Regions from separate parts of the Rahnella sp. GSA61A genome, predicted to be linked through region 1. Evidence: predicted binding sites of a transcription regulator. Region 1 holds the regulator's gene; each other region holds the start of a gene.
What was found. Region 1 encodes CRP, which controls carbon source genes, mostly activating them, when cyclic AMP is high. Its sites were predicted from a motif close to ATGTGANNNNNNTCACAT; they were not measured.

Region 1 (4,218 bases):
ATCCAGTAGGGTTTGGGCAAATTGAAGAACAGACCCAGACTGCTGCCAATCGCCAGAATAATGCCCAAACGTGCGGCATTACGCAGTGCCACGGATTTGAAGGAAAGATAGCTTTTCAGCGCGGGCCAGAAGGGCAAACGCGGCTGGGTGTTCATCAGGTCACGTTTGTACAACGGCCGCTGTGTGCGTAACAGACGGGCAATGCGGCTGAAATGGTAATAACAAAACTGACCTACCGGATTGTCCGGGTTGCGCGCGGCGATTTTCTCCAGCGCGGTCAGCTCATTGGCCATCGTAAAGCGCCCGGATAAACGGTGATAAAGAATATCGTCGGCAATCACCCGAAGACGGGTGGAAATCACCTGTGCATTTCGGCGGATAACCGCTTCGGCATGGCTTTCCTCCACCAGTTTCTGCACTTCTTCCGGCTGATGCAGGCTCACTGTAATGTGCTCCTGCAAATCGAGCGCCACCTGAAAACGCTGAAATAGCCGCTTATGGTGATGATGATGTCCGTGCTGGGGCAACATGTGTAATTGCTGATAAAGCAGGGCAATCAGGTCGATAACCTGCTGCTGGCGGGCTAGCAGTGGGGGTAACGCGGTTTCGGGATCGGTGTGTTGCGTCAGCAGGCTGTACTTGGCTTCGAAATAATCCGCGAGTTGCAGATAGAGCTGGCTGAGCGTTTCGCGCATCGGCTGTTCTTCCGAAATACGAAACCACGCCCAGTTAAACAATCCGTACCAGGCTGTGCCAGCGGCGAACAACACCGGGGCCTGCCACATCGGGCGCACGCCCACCATACTCAGCGTGAAGATAGTCGCCACCAGCGCACCGGGCAACAGGCGCGCATGCAGCGGGCTGATTTCACCGGTGACGCCGAGCAGTAACGCCAGCGACAGCATGATCAGCGGCAGCGGTATATGCCAGCTTTCGAGCATCAGTTGCAGCAGAAGGCTGCTCACGGCAAAGAGTGAACCGCCGACGAGCAGGCGTTTGAAAAAGCGTTTATGCGGGGTATCCAGACCGGCGATGTTACAACAGGCCGGGCAGAGGGAAAACAGCAGGCCCATTTGCAAATTGCCAAACAGCCAGCAAATGCCAACAGGTAAGCACAACACCAGCGTCTGGCGCAGCGCGTAGTTCACTTCAGGATGGTAAAACAGTCTTCGCCATAGCGTCATGGGTAAAGCTTAGCCCATAAAAAAGGCGCGACAGTGTTTTGCCGCGCCAATTTTTGAGGGATTAACGTGTGCCGTAAACGACAATCGTTTTACCGTGTGCGGAGATCAGGCTTTGATCTTCCAGCATTTTGAGAATGCGTCCGACTGTTTCACGTGAACAACCGACGATTTGGCCAATTTCCTGGCGGGTAATCTTGATTTGCATCCCGTCCGGATGGGTCATTGCATCAGGCTGTTTAGCCAGATTGAGCAAGGTTTGAGCGATACGACCGGTAACGTCAAGGAAGGCAAGGTTGCCGACTTTCTCTGACGTCACTTGCAGACGGTTGGCCATCTGCGCGGAGAGACGCATCAGAATATCCGGGTTAACCTGAATCAGCTGGCGGAATTTTTTATACGAAATTTCAGCCACTTCACAGGCAGTTTTAGCACGTACCCAGGCACTGCGTTCCTGACCTTCTTCGAAGAGTCCCAGCTCACCGATGAAGTCACCTTGGTTAAGGTAGGACAGTATCATTTCCTTGCCTTCTTCATCTTTAATCAGGACAGCAACTGACCCTTTCACGATGTAGTAAAGCGTTTCGGCTTTTTCACCCTGGTGAATCAGCGTACTTTTAGAAGGATACTTATGTATATGACAGTGAGACAGGAACCATTCAAGAGTCGGGTCTGTTTGTGGCTTGCCGAGAACCATTTGCTATTATCCTCTGTTGTTATCGCTGCCCAAAATCACAGGGCTCAGAGTTCCCTGTACGGCACTTCAAATCCAAAGCGCCCTTTCAGCATATAACTCTCCAGAAATGCTGCAAGCGGATGTCGGAGTGCAACAGCCTGTTTATTGCTGTCATCACCGTGGGTTCTGTACTTAAACCGCAAAAACCGTCACCGCAATTTACTGGAAAGTATGTTTCGGCTTTGTTTGTAGCACAGGTTTGAGATGCTGTCTTCTGTTGTCTCGCTTCAGCATGATGGCGATCGGGTTACGTTGCCAGATTTTAGGTGAAAGGGTACTCTGAGAGCAGATTTCGACAAGTTTATTCACCGGGAGAATAGTTCATGCATGCACGTGTCAAATGGGTTGAAGGACTGACATTTTTAGGTGAGTCTGCATCGGGTCATCAGATTTCAATGGATGGAAACGCGGGTGATAAAGCCCCAAGCCCGATGGAAATGTTACTGATGTCCGCAGGGGGGTGTAGTGCAATCGACGTGGTGTCAATTTTGCAAAAAGGTCGTAATGACGTGCGTGATTGTGAAGTGAAGCTGACCTCACAACGCCGCGAAGAAGCGCCGCGTCTGTTCACTCACATCAATCTGCATTTTATCGTCACCGGTAAGGATCTGACCGATAAGATTGTTGAACGCGCAGTCAGCCTGTCTGCCGAAAAATACTGTTCTGTGTCTCTGATGCTGGGGAAAGCGGCCACAATCACCCACAGCTTTGAAGTGATTGCAGCCGAATAAAGTTTACTCGATCTTCTTGCCTTCCATCAGGCGCTGCACCAGCGGCGCCATGATCAGCTCCATCGCCAGCCCCATTTTGCCGCCCGGCACCACCAGTGTTTTGATGTGCGAGATAAACGACCCTTGCAGCATGGCCAGCAGATACGGGAAATCGATGTCATCCAGTCCCTGAAAATGAATCACCACAAAGCTTTCATCCAGTGACGGAATGGCTTTGGCGGCAAACGGGTTCGAGGTGTCGATGGTGGGTACCCGCTGGAAATTGATGTGTGTGCGGGAAAACTGCGGCGTAATGTAATTGATATAGTCATCCATCGAACGCACGACGGAATCCATCACCGCTTCACGGGAATGCCCGCGCTCGCCGGTATCGCGCACCAGTTTCTGGATCCATTCGAGGTTGACGATAGGCACTACGCCGACCAGCAGGTCGACCTGCGCGGCAACGTCAATTTTGTCCGCCACCACGCCACCGTGTAACCCTTCGTAAAACAAAATATCCGTCGGTTCCGGCAACGCCTGCCACGGCGTAAAGGTACCCGGCACCTGATTGTAGGGAACGGCTTCGTCATAAGTATGCAGATACTTACGTGAACGACCAGTGCCTGTTTTACCGTATTCGATAAAGCTTTTTTCCAGCAAACCAAAGTCATTGGCTTCCGGCCCGAAGTAGCTGATATGACGTCCCAGATCGCGCGCCTTGCGTATTGCCGCATCCATTTCAGGACGGGTGAAATGATGAAAACTGTCGCCTTCCAGTTCCGCCGCACGCAAACCAAGCTGCTGAAATATTTTACGAAATGCCACGCTGGTGGTCGTGGTGCCTGCACCGCTCGAACCGGTCACGGCAATAACAGGATGTTTGGCTGACATAATGCGCTGTTCTCCATAAAGGTGATGCAGGCAGGCGAGACGCGGTCTTTTCTGTGGTCGAAGTTCTGGCGTCAAGGCTGCGCATAATTAAGCCTATTGTTACCATATTTATTCGCGAAGCCAAAGAGGGCATCACTATTCTAAACCCGCCAGCAACGGTTGGATCAGCGGGTCCTTCTGGTGGAACAGAGAAACAATGTCATGCAGCGCCTTGCCTGTGTACTCCTTTTTCCACGCCAGACTGAGCGGGGAAGGGGCGCGCGGATAGCGGATTTGTCGGGCGATCAGCTCGCCGCTGTCGAGATATGGCTGGCACAGATGGCGCGGCAGAAAACCGATACCCATTCCCTTCAGGTGACAGGCCAGTTTAGTCGCCACATCTGCCACGATGATCTGCCGTTGCCCGGTCAGCAACCAGGCTACCCGCTTGTTCAGATGGCGCGAGGTGTCTTCCACATTGATGGCAATGTACTGACGCAACACCGCTTCTTCCAGCATGCCAGTGATGTGCTGCAGCGGATGAAAGGGCGCATGAACAAAAATCCAGTCCACTTCACCCAGCGGCAGCAGATTCACGGCGTTAGAAAGAGATTCGGTGCCGGTGACGCCAATCGCCAGCTGAAAATCTTCGTACAGCAGCGTATCCCATACCCCCATGTAAATCTGTCGTGTGAAAGTGAACTGCGTGAACGGGTAG
Region 2 (4,218 bases), on a different contig from region 1:
ATCAGGAACCGACGATCAAAAACAGGGAGATATCCATGAACTTACGCCTGACTGGGCTGGCGTTTGCGACAGTTTTACTGGTCGGTTGTGCCGGCACATCCGGATCATCGGACAGCGAACAGCAGGGACGTTCTGATCCGCTCGAAGGTTTCAACCGGGTGATGTTCGACTTCAACTATAACTATATGGATCCGTATCTTGTGCGCCCTGTCGCGGTGGCGTGGCGTGATTACGTGCCGCAACCGGCGCGTAACGGTACCAGCAACTTCCTGAGCAACCTGGATGAACCGGCCAGCATGGTTAACTCCTTGCTGAAAGGCGATCCGTACCGTGCAGCGATCCACTTTAACCGCTTCTTCCTGAACACCATTTTAGGGATGGGGGGACTGATCGACGTCGCCGGGATGGCGAACCCGAAACTGGCGCGTGAAGAGGCGCAGGGCTTTGGCAGCACGCTTGGCCATTACGGCGTGGGTTACGGCCCGTATGTGGTTCTGCCAGGTTACGGCAGCGCGACAATTCGTGATGAAGGTGGTGATCTGGTTGATGATTTGTATCCGATGCTCAGCTATCTGACATTCTGGATGTCAGCCGGTAAATGGGTACTGGAAGGGGTGGAAACCCGTGCAGAACTGCTCGATTCTGATGGCCTGATCCGTAACTCTTCTGATCCGTATCTGTTTATACGTGAGGCTTACTTCCAGCGTCATGATTTTCTGGCAAGAGGCGGTCAGCTGATGCCGCAGGAAAACCCGAACGCCGCACTGATTCAGGGCGACCTGAAAGATATCGACTCGGAATAACCGTTCCGGACACACAAAAAAAGCGCCTTCTGGCGCTTTTTTTATATCAGGCGTATCACTCAGTTCATCAGAAGCTGTAGTTAAAGTTCGCGCCGTACAGCATGGCGGTCCCTTTGGCCTGGTATTCGTAATTCGGTACACCATCAGCGACTTTCTCACTGATGTTCACCGTCTGGCCATGCATATAGGAGACACCGACGTCCACAGATGCGTCTTTATTGAAGGCGTAAGTGGTACCGGCTGAAATCCAGAAGCGATCCTGATCCGGGATAGAAATGGTGCGGTTATCTGCCGGAACCGGGCTGTCATCAAAGGCGATACCGGTACGGAACGTCCAGTTATCGTCGTAGTAGTAGGTGGTACCCAACGCGATGCGGTAAGCATCATGAAAGCCTTCATCTTTCTGGAACAGCGTCTGGCCGTTAGAACCGGTGGCTTTCAGCTCCTGGAACTGGCTCCAGCTGGTGTAAGCCAGGCTGTAGTGAATCGCCCATTTTGGTGCCACACGGTTATAACCGGACACTTCCCACATTTCTGGCAGGTTCAGGGTCAGGGAACCCGGAACAGTTTGACCGCCAGTCCCGCCTAAGGCTTTTGGAATGCCGTTGCGGTATTCGCCATCGAAGTCAATTTTGACTTCAGAACGGTAGGTGAAGCCGTAGCGGTTATTATCATCCACTTCATACAGGATACCGGCGTTCCAGCCGTAGCCCCACTCATTGCCTTTCAGCTTGGCGGCTTCCGTATCCGCAGGCAGCCGGCCACCGGTTTGAATTGGCACCAGTTCACCGGCGGTACGACGGAATTTAGCTTTCGCGTAAACGGCATCAAAGCCCAGGCCGAAGCTGAAATGCTGGTTCAAACGGTAAGCAACGCTTAAGTTAGTGTTGACGGTAGTGAGGTCAGTTTCGCCGCCGATCGGGCCTGCCGGATAATTATCGCTGAATTCTGTCGCCAGACCATAGTTTGACGTAGCTGATGCACCGACGGCCCATTGATCATTGAGCGGCATAATAAAGTGCAGGTTCGGTACCCACTGATTCGGTGCAATGTTATCCGCATCAGTGCTCTGACCTGTAACCGGCGAGTTGCCCGTCACTTTGACATCCGGGTCGATATAAATCGCGCCCGCGGAGAAGGAAGGACGATCAAACATGGTCATGGTTGCCGGGTTACGGCTCCCGGATGCCGCGGTGTCAGCGATGGCACCTTCACCCGAGAAAGAGCGACCTAAACCCGCAGCGGTATATTCATTTAACTGAAAACCTGCTGCATATACGTTGGAGGAAACAATTGCCACTGCAGCTGCCAGAGCTGATCTTTTAAACAGGTTTTTCTGGTTCATGACCAAAACCTCAATTTTATGTTTTTTATCAAACAATGTTACATGGAGTAACAATGAGCGCGGGATTGTAGGGTCCGTTATCAGTCTGACAAATCAGACCAGTGAGCGAAGTATAGGTCTGACCTGTGGTGAAGTTGCAATAATGTTTCGTTGATATTTCTTATTTGATGCAAGAAATTGGATCTGCTTAACAAAAAACAAACAATAAAAGTTCAATTAAGAAACGTTAAAGTGAGAACAATAACGCTGTAATCATCGATTACTTACATATACGTGATCTGGATCACCTGAAAGGCACATAATAAGTAAGTGCTAGTGTGTTGTCAGAGAGGTGGCGTAAAATACAGGCTGGAAATAAAACTTTATTCGCAAACAGGCCAGACGGTGGATGTTGCCGTTGGTGCCGGGGAGAAATTATGTCTGACGTAACCATGTCCTCTAAATCCACTCAACCTCTGCATTCCATCAACAAATGTGGTGCGGAAGAAACCGCAGCCTGCTGTTGTGTAGATGTGGGTACCATCATGGACAACACTGATTGCACTGCTTCTTACAGCCGCGTTTTCGAAACCGAAGCCCAGGCGAAAGAAACCCTGCAAGCCCTGACCGAACGTGCCCGCGGCGTAGAATCTGAGCCGTGCGAAATCACCAGCCGTATCGAAAAAGTGGCAGGCGGTGTTGAACTGAATATCGATTTTACTTTCAGCTGTCAGGCTGAAACGATGATCTTCCAGCTCGGGCTGCGTTAATCCCCGTCATACTTTGAGCCGCAGATGCGTTGGCTGCACTCAGTAACCCGAATCACTGACTTATGTCAGCTCATCGGGATTACTTCGATTGCCGCCTTCCTGCGACTCAAATTATTTAGGGGAAGTTGTAATACCGCTTAAATAAGCGGTATTTTTTTGTCTGCTATTTCTGCCTGCCGCCTTTCTTCTCATTCTTATTTCAGAAAAATTTGCTGTTGCTCGCACTTCATTGCCTTTCACTTTGCCAAATGTAAATACATAGTTAAAACTGAGTTATCAGGTCTGACCTCTTAGGACCCTATTTTTCTCAGGAGCTCGTATGAATAACGTTATTCCACTGGTGACGCGTGAGGGTGATCGCATTGCGATTGTCGACGGCTTGCGCACGCCGTTTGCCAAACAGGCCACCGCTTATCACGGCATTCCTGCTGTCGATCTCGGCAAAATTGTGGTCAGTGAGCTGCTGGCAAAAAGTGGGATAGACCCGAAGCACATCGACCAGCTGGTTTTCGGCCAGGTAGTCCAGATGCCGGAAGCGCCGAATATCGCCCGCGAAATTGTGCTCGGCACCGGCATGAATGTGTCGACCGATGCGTACAGCGTTTCACGTGCCTGCGCCACCAGTTTTCAGGCGGTCGCCAACGTGGCCGAAAGCATTATGAGCGGCATGGTGCAGGTCGGGATCGCAGGCGGAGCGGATTCTTCTTCAGTACTGCCGATTGGCGTCAGCAAACGTCTCGCCCGCGCCCTGGTGGATGTTAATAAAGCGCGCACTCTGTCGCAGCGCCTTTCCATTTTCAGCAAACTGAAACTGCGTGATTTATTGCCGGTGCCGCCGGCAGTAGCCGAATATTCTACCGGTCTGCGCATGGGGGATACCGCTGAGCAGATGGCGAAAAGCCACAATATCAGCCGTGCGCAGCAGGATGAGCTGGCGCACCGTTCCCATACGCTGGCTGCACAGGCGTGGGAGCAGGGTTATTTAAGCTCGCAGGTGATGGCAGCGCAGATTCCGCCTTACCGCGAAGTGCTGCAAAAAGACAACAACATCCGCCTGAATTCTGAAATCAGCCAGTACGCCAAATTACGTCCGGCGTTTGACCGCAAACACGGCACTGTTACCGCTGCCACCAGCACGCCGCTGACTGACGGTGCGGCGGCGGTATTAATGATGAGTGAATCCCGTGCGCGTGAACTGGGCCTTGAACCTCTCGGCTACCTGAAAAGTTTCGCATTTGCTGCCATCGACGTCTGGGAAGATATGCTTCTCGGGCCTGCTTATGCCACGCCGCTGGCGCTGGACCGCGCAGGGCTGACGCTG
Region 3 (4,218 bases), on a different contig from region 1:
AGCCGCAGGCCATCGTCCAGCCCAGCGTGCCGTGGCCGGTATTGAGATACAAATTCTTAATGCGCGTACGCCCGACAATCGGCGTGCCATCCGGCGTCATCGGACGCAACCCCGTCCAGAACGTGGCCTGTTCGACGTTGCCGCCGTTCGGATAGAGATCTTTGACCACCATCTCCAGCGTTTCGCGGCGCGCCTGCGCCAGCTTCAGGTTGAAGCCGACAATCTCCGCCATACCGCCGACGCGGATGCGGTCATCAAAACGGGTGATAGCAATTTTATAGGTTTCATCAAGTACGGTAGACACCGGCGCAGAAGCCGGATCAGTAATCGGAATCGTCAGGGAATAGCCTTTCAGCGGATAAACCGGAATAGAGACCAGATCACGCAGCAACGCGGTGGAATACGATCCGAATGCCACCACGTATGCATCCGCCCTGACGAACTCATTGCCACACTGCACGCCAGTGATTTCGCCATTTTCAATATGCAGCTTATCCACCGTGCGGTTAAATTCGAAGATAACTCCCGCCTGACGCGCCATGTCTGCCAGCTTGCGGGTAAACATCTGGCAGTCGCCGGTTTCATCATTGGGTAAACGCAGGCCGCCGGTCAGTTTGTGCGCAACCTGAGCCAGCGCCGGTTCTGCAGTCGCCAGCTGGCTGGATTCGAGCAACTGATACGGCACACCGGCGTCTTCCAGCACCGCAATGTCTTTGGCTGCGCTTTCAAACTGCTGCGCGGTGCGGAAAAGCTGCAACGTGCCGCCCTGCCGACCCTCGTACTGAATGCCGGTATCTTCGCGTAACGCTTTCATGCAGTCACGGCTGTATTCCGCCAGACGCACCATGCGGCTTTTGTTGGTCTGATAGTGGTCCATGTTGCAGTTACGCAACATTTGCCACATCCATTTAAGCTGGAACTGTGTTCCGTCGAGGCGAATCGCCAGAGGCGCGTGCTTCTGGAACATCCATTTGACGGCTTTGACCGGAACCCCCGGAGCCGCCCACGGCGCAGCATAGCCCGGTGAGATCTGTCCTGCATTACCCGCACTGGTTTCTTCTGCCGGGCCGGACTGGCGGTCAATAACCGTCACCTGATGACCCGCTTTAGCCAGATACCATGCACTGGCGACACCGACCACACCACTGCCTAAAATCACCACACGCATATCGACTCCACTCCACGACAAAACAAAGCATAATATTCTGATGACAGGAAATTAACCTGACTAAGAAAAATCACCAACACAGGCACTCACAACCGTGAGGTCTTTCACATTTATTTATCGTTCATGACAGCATTTATTTCAATAGCCAGAAATAAATAACGATATTCCGCAACATTCCGGCCATGCGGCAAGAAATTTATGGCGTAATGACAGCATTGATTGCATTGATGTCACAAGACTCCCGACGCATCAGGGGCAGTTTTGCTGCAGGTTTTTATTCTTGTATACAAGCCAATTGTCGGAATAAAACACCACAAAAAAACAGGCATGTGATATTCCCTCACGCTGCGCGGAGAATTGACGTTCAGGTTGAACGGGGATTTATAAAACGAGGCAAAGCCGAAGTGGCTGCGTAAAACATTAAGGCCACTATTCATAGTGGCCTTATATTGCGGGAATTTACCGGCGTAACAGAAAAAATCAGGCAGACGTCGTTTCCAGTCTCATCAGAGAGACAGGTTTAAACAGGCCCGTCTGCCCTTCCAGTTGCACACAACTTTCGCGGCGAATTTCTTCCGGTGAACTCGATTTCACCCTGAACGCGGTAATTTTGCCGGTAACGCCCGTTTCGGCATCCATTACACGAACGCCCTGGCCGATACGATTTCTATATCTATCATAAGTAAAGGTATTTACCATTTTCTTGACCTCCTAAAGCATCAATAACAAACAATAGCGGGTTAATGCTATACCCGTAAAAATTAAGTTTCAATATATAAACCCTGCTAAGTATCAGGTTAAATTTCATACCCTGTCCCGCCACGTTGCCATTTTAAAAATGTGACTCATATCGCAACGACGCAATTACTGACCTACACTTCAATCGGTTTCTGTTTTGCACCGTTCATTTCAGCAATTTTCAGCAATAAGGAGTCGATTGTGAATAACTCAAACTTTCTGAAGCTTAAAGATGGTACACAACTTTTTTATAAGGATTGGGGCAGCGGACAGCCGGTGGTTTTTAGTCACGGCTGGCCCCTGTCGTCGGATGCTTTTGAAGATCAGATGCTGTTTCTGGCAGAACATGGTTATCGCGTTATTGCCCACGACCGCCGCGGACACGGGCGTTCTTCTCAGTCATGGGAAGGCAATAATATGGACCAGTACGGAGATGACATGGCCGAACTGACGGCTTATCTGGATCTCAAAGACGCGATACACGTCGGGCACTCTACCGGCGGCGGCGAAGTTGCCCGTTATATTGGCAGGCACGGCACCTCGCGGGTGGCAAAAGCGGTATTAATTGGTGCAGTGCCACCGATTATGATCAAAACAGATTTCAATCCCGGAGGATTACCTCTTTCTGTTTTCGATGGTATCCGTGGCGGTGTGACGAAAGATCGTTCCCAATTTTTCCTGGACTTGCCCGACGCATTTTATGGTTTCAACCGCCCCGGTGCTGAGGTGTCAGAAGGTTTACGCCAAAGTTTCTGGCTCCAGGGTATGCAGGGTTCAATAAAAGCACTTTATGATTGTGTTAAAGCGTTTTCTGAAACCGATCAGCGCGAAGACCTGAAGAAGATGACGATCCCGACGCTGGTGATTTACGGTGATGATGACCAGATTGTGCCACCCGCTTCCTCCAGCGAAGCTGCGCTTAAGTTGTTGCCAAATGGCAAAGGTAAGGTTTATGCGGGCGCATCTCATGGTCTGTGCAGCACACACAAGAATCAGATAAATCAGGATTTGTTAGAATTTATCCGCAGTTAATCCCCCTCTGTTTGCGCCTGTCTCCTGATATTGTTCGCCCAAAGCCAGACTGTACGCGGCTTTGGGCTCTTTATTGCCCGCCGATTGACAGTCTCCGGCCTTAAGGATATAGATTTGTTGAGGAATGGATTCATGGTGTTTATCTAACGACACACTCAGATTGAGCTACGATTATCAATGGACGTGCGAAATCTTAAGAAAAGGTTGTGAATCAAACACTCTGTAGCGTCCATAACTGAATGAGGGTGCGGCTTATGACGACAGTGACCCAAAAGCAAAAAACTGAGGACAAACGTCTTAGCGATGGACCGGACTGGACGTTTGAGTTATTGCAAACCTATCTCGAAGAGATTGACCGGGTGGCGAAGTCCTACCGGCTTGAAACTTATCCGCATCAAATCGAGATCATCACTTCCGAACAAATGATGGATGCCTATTCCAGCATTGGCATGCCGATCAATTACACTCACTGGTCGTTCGGGAAGAAATTCATCGAAACCGAACAGCTGTATAAGCACGGACAACAAGGTCTGGCGTACGAAATCGTCATTAACTCCAACCCGTGTATCGCTTATCTGATGGAAGAAAATACGATCACCATGCAGGCGCTGGTGATGGCCCATGCCTGCTACGGGCATAACTCTTTCTTCAAAAATAACTATCTGTTCAGAAGCTGGACCGATGCCAGTTCCATCGTCGATTACCTGCTGTTCGCCAAGCGTTATATCAGTGAATGCGAGGAACGCTATGGTGTCGATGAAGTTGAACGGTTGCTGGATTCCTGTCACGCGCTGATGAATTACGGCGTTGACCGCTATAAACGTCCGCAAAAAATCTCCCTGCAGGAAGAACTGGCGCGGCAAAAAAGCCGTGAGGAATACCTGCAAAGTCAGGTGAATTCTCTGTGGAAAACGCTGCCACGCAAAGACAGTGTAGACGCACCAGAACAGGCGCGACGTTTCCCGCCGGAACCGCAGGAAAACCTGTTGTATTTTATGGAAAAAAATGCACCTCTGCTGGAATCCTGGCAGAGAGAAATTTTGCGCATTGTGCGTAAAATCAGCCAGTATTTTTATCCGCAGAAACAAACTCAGGTCATGAACGAAGGCTGGGCGACATTCTGGCATTACACCATCCTGAATCATCTGTATGACGAAGGAAAAGTCTCCGACCGTTTCATCCTGGAGTTCCTGCACAGTCACACGAATGTGGTGTATCAGCCGCCTTATAACAGCCCGTATTACAGTGGTATCAACCCGTATGCTCTGGGTTTCGCGATG
Region 4 (4,218 bases), on a different contig from region 1:
CATGTAATCAAGTTCGGCCTGATTTACGCCCGGATGATCTTTCGGATCGTGGATCACTTTCAGCCAGATGAAACTCAGCACGATCCCCAGACCGCCCATGAAGAAGAAGACGTGTGACCAGCCCACTTCGTGCGTCAGCCAGCCCATGATCGGGGCGAAAATAACCGTGGCGAAGTACTGCGCTGAGTTAAAAATAGAGACTGCGGTGCCACGTTCCTGAGCCGGGAACCAGGCTGCGACGATACGGCTGTTGCCGGGGAAGGACGGCGCTTCGGCCAGGCCAACCAGAAAACGTAAAGCAAACAGCGATACCACAATGCCGAAGCCGCTGAAGACATCGACAAAGCCTTGCAGCAGGGTGAATAACGACCAGATGAAAATGCTGTAGAAATAAACTTTTTTCGAACCGAATTTATCGAGCAGCCAGCCACCGGGTATTTGCCCGATGACATACGCCCAGGAAAATGCCGAGAAGATATAACCCATCCCGACGGAATCCAGCCCGATATCTTTGGCCATCGCCGAACCGGCAATGGATAACGTGGCACGATCGCCGTAATTAAATGAGGTGACAATAAATAACATCACCACTATCCAGTAGCGCGCGTTAGTTCTTTTTTTGACGGCACTGGCTGCTGAAACGGTAGTTTCCATGGTGTTCTCCGGAATTAATGACAACGCCTCTAAACAGAGATAAAAGTCATTCCATTCACAGAACTGTAGGGTTCAGAGAGGAAGGAACGCAGCCAGTATATGAACAACATTCCCTTTACTCATTGGGCAATCAACCAAGCATAAATAGCCCTTTGCATTTATCCTGAGGCAAATGCCCAGCGACGTGCGAGTTGTTTCACAAAAAATGAAACGGCTGTGATGGCGGTCACAGATGGTTGTTATCTAATTGCAGGGCCACGTACAGCAATAAACGATCGTCGAAGTTCCCCAGATCCAGGCCGGTTAATTCCGAGATACGGTTGAGGCGATATTCCAGCGTATTACGATGAATATACAGTGCCTTAGACGTAGCGGTCGGCTGAACATTATGGTGGAACCACGACGTCAGTGTGCGGCGCAGTAATCCGTTGCCATCCGTCGCTTTCAGACGCGCCAGCGGACGCACCAGTTCATCGGCCTGCCAGCCGCCACGCAGGCTGTCGAGCAGCACGGGTAAGATCAGATCCTGATAGAAGTAACACCGCTGTTCCGGCATCCGCTGTTTGCCCACACTCATGGTGGTACGTGCGGTGCGATAAGAACGGGCGATGCTGCCAGGGCCGGTAAAAAAGTTGCCAAGGGAAATGCGCACGCGCAGACGACCAGTTTCGGTCATGCGCGACAGCAGATGATCAATGCGCTGGCGGTGGCCCTCCGGATCCCAGCGATCGTAGCTGTTCAGGGCCGGTTTCAGCACCACCATTTCGGTGAGGGAAACGATAGCGATCAGGTTGTCACGCTCCGGCGTGGTCAGTAAAGTTTGCAGTTGTTGCAGTTCTGCCATGGCAGAGTCCACACCGAGCTGTCCGCTGTCGACTTCCACCACCGCCGCGACACGTGGCCGGTTGAGGTCGATGCCCAGACGCTGCGCCCACTCCATCAGCGCCGGAGAGAGTTCATCCACACGAATCAGGTTAAGCACCAGTTCTTCCCGCAGACGGCTGTCCTGCGCCAGCATGTGCAGCAGACGCGCCTGTTCGAGCATCATTTCGGCGGTCATACACACCAGCTCGCCATACTGACGCAACTGGGACGGATTGCCCGTCAGGCCGATAACGCCCACGATCTGACCGTCGATACGCAACGGCAGGTTGATGCCCGGACGTACACCGTGCAAATGCCGTGCAACGCCCTCGTCGATGTCGACAATGCGCTCCTGCGAAATCGCCAGCAGTGCGCCTTCGTGCAATTCACCAAGACGCTGATCATCGCCGCTGCCGATAATCCGTCCGCGACCATCCATGACATTCACATTACTATCAATAATTTGCATTGTGCGGGCAACAATTTGTTGCGCCAGCTTTGCATCGAGATGATATGCCGACATGGAACCCCTGCCTTGCTGTTTTATCGTTGTTAAAACAGCATACTCAGGCCGCGATGCCCATACATTATGCAAATGCCCAAAGAGCGAAAGCACCTATTGAAGTTGCGGGGAATATCACATTTTTAAGCAAATGCCCAACCGGCCCGGCAAAATCCACATGATTGATGAGAGTCCCTGAAAGACAGGCAAAAAAAAGCACGCCGGAGCGTGCTTTGTGTGAGGTATAGCAGGCGGAAATTACTGCGCCAGCAGGTAAATTGAGGTATCACCACGCTGAATATCCAGCGCCAGAACGTTTGGTTTGGTGTCGAGAATTTTACGCAGCTCGCCCAGATTGGTCACTTTCTGCTGGTTCACACCCAAAATGACGTCGCCTTTTTTCAGGCCGATGCGCGCCGCCGTTGAACCCGGCTTCACTTCATCGACTTTCACACCTTTCTGATCACCTGCCGCACCGTTACTCAGTTCAGCCCCTTCGATGCCGGTATAAATGTTGCCGGATTCGATTTTCGATGTCTGAGTGCTTTGCTCAATGGTCACGTCAACGTTCATCGGTTTGCCTTCACGCAGCAGGCCGAGCGTCACTTTGGTGCCGATTGGCAGGGTGCCGATATCAGCACGGAACGAGGCGAAGCTGCTGATCGGTTTACCGTTCATGCTCAGGATCACGTCACCGGCTTTAATGCCTGCTTTCTCTGCGGCAGATTTCGGCATGACCTGACTGATGAATGCACCGCGCTGTGCGTCAACTTTCATGGCTTTCGCCAGTTCAGAGTTCAGCTCGGTCCCCATAATGCCCAGTTCGCCGCGTTTCACCTGACCGAATTCGATCATTTGTTTGGACAGGTTTTTCACCATGTTACTTGGGATCGCAAAACCGATACCGATGTTGCCGCCGTCCGGTGCCAGGATCGCCGTGTTAAGGCCAATCAGTTCACCATTCAGGTTCACCAGCGCACCACCGGAGTTACCGCGGTTGATCGCGGCATCCGTCTGGATGAAGTTTTCGTAGTTCTCAATATTCAGGCCGGAACGACCCAGTGCAGAAACGATACCGGAAGTCACGGTTTCGCCCAGACCATACGGGTTACCGATAGCCACGGTGTAATCGCCCACACGCAGTTGTTCGGAATCCGCCATCTTAATGGCCGTCAGGTTTTTCGCATTCTGTAACTGAATCACCGCGATATCAGAACGCGGGTCCTTGCCGATGACTTTGGCGTCGAACTTACGGCCATCGTTCAGCTGTACGCTGATTTTGGTTGCGTTATCAACGACGTGGTTGTTGGTGACCACATAACCTTTGTCGGCATCAATGATGACGCCGGAACCCAGCGCGCGGAAATCTTCTTTCTGTTCAGGCGCAGGCTGACCGTCAGGCCCCTGACCGCCGCCCTGACACACCGGAGAACCCTGGAACGGCGAACCGTCCTGGCACAGCGGCGAATTCTGACCAAAGAATTGCTGGAACTGCTGACCCATGCGTGGTGTTTTTACCGGCGCACTGCCTTCAACGTTGACGCTCACCACCGATGGCATCACTTTTTCAAGCATAGGTGCCAGGCTAGGAAGCTGAGTGGTGCTGGTGCTGGAAGACGCAGTTTCAGCAGCCAGTGCAGAAGAAACCGGGGCCATTGCCATACCGATGCTTAACGCTAATGCGCTGAGGAATAAACTCGATTTTTTCATTTTTCAGGATCTCTTAAAATTATTGTGGCAACCAAAATAGTCGCATTGCTTGGTAGTCGTGATACTGAGATGGTATTAATAGCGTGAAGTTCATCAGGGTCGAAATGACAATGGTAAAAAATTATTGTCAGCATTTACAAATGGCGTTTTTTCAAACAGTTCCGTAAAGAAAATTAAAGAGAGTTCAATTTGTCTTTTTAAAACAAATTACTCAGCCGCCATGAGTCTTCTGTATTCATCGTATGCATAAAGGTCAGTCATTCCGCTGATATAATCCTGAATCATTCGCGCACGGTAATAAAACTCCTGCGCGGCATGTTCCGCGACCGGTAATCCTTCCAGCGCCGCCACGGCATTGTTGTAAGCCAGACGATGTTTGGCTGAAATCTTATGCAGCAGACGGGTTTCAATCGGATATTTCCTGTGCGTATCCTCCTGAACTAGCTGGTTAAAATCGGTCAATGGCATATCCAGCAACGGGCTATAAA

Region 2: LC431_RS16580 (YfcZ/YiiS family protein) is a predicted target of CRP. The motif match lies at 2,420-2,437, and genes of this name have one in related genera.
Region 3: ydfZ (putative selenium delivery protein YdfZ) is a predicted target of CRP. The motif match lies at 2,007-2,024, and genes of this name have one in related genera.
Region 4: LC431_RS00610 (CdaR family transcriptional regulator) is a predicted target of CRP. The motif match lies at 2,144-2,161, and genes of this name have one in related genera.

Annotation. Positions count from the first base shown of each region.
Region 1 covers NZ_JAHXYO010000008.1:18,503-22,720, reverse strand. Annotated here, with positions in the region: gene LC431_RS12170 (YccS/YhfK family putative transporter) at 1-1,184, opposite strand, end outside; gene crp (cAMP-activated global transcriptional regulator CRP) at 1,246-1,878, opposite strand; gene LC431_RS12160 (OsmC family protein) at 2,241-2,648, shown strand; gene LC431_RS12155 (phosphoribulokinase) at 2,652-3,521, opposite strand; gene allS (HTH-type transcriptional activator AllS) at 3,657-4,218, opposite strand, start outside.
Region 2 covers NZ_JAHXYO010000013.1:10,019-14,236, forward strand. Annotated here, with positions in the region: gene ccmI (c-type cytochrome biogenesis protein CcmI) at 1-1, shown strand, start outside; gene mlaA (phospholipid-binding lipoprotein MlaA) at 36-803, shown strand; gene fadL (long-chain fatty acid transporter FadL) at 871-2,148, opposite strand; gene LC431_RS16580 (YfcZ/YiiS family protein) at 2,565-2,897, shown strand; gene fadI (acetyl-CoA C-acyltransferase FadI) at 3,217-4,218, shown strand, end outside.
Region 3 covers NZ_JAHXYO010000003.1:4,874-9,091, forward strand. Annotated here, with positions in the region: gene LC431_RS04330 (D-amino acid dehydrogenase) at 1-1,168, opposite strand, end outside; gene ydfZ (putative selenium delivery protein YdfZ) at 1,649-1,867, opposite strand; gene LC431_RS04340 (alpha/beta fold hydrolase) at 2,108-2,938, shown strand; gene LC431_RS04345 (SpoVR family protein) at 3,193-4,218, shown strand, end outside.
Region 4 covers NZ_JAHXYO010000001.1:137,075-141,292, forward strand. Annotated here, with positions in the region: gene LC431_RS00605 (MFS transporter) at 1-654, opposite strand, end outside; gene LC431_RS00610 (CdaR family transcriptional regulator) at 881-2,041, opposite strand; gene degP (serine endoprotease DegP) at 2,279-3,730, opposite strand; gene dgt (dGTPase) at 3,938-4,218, opposite strand, start outside.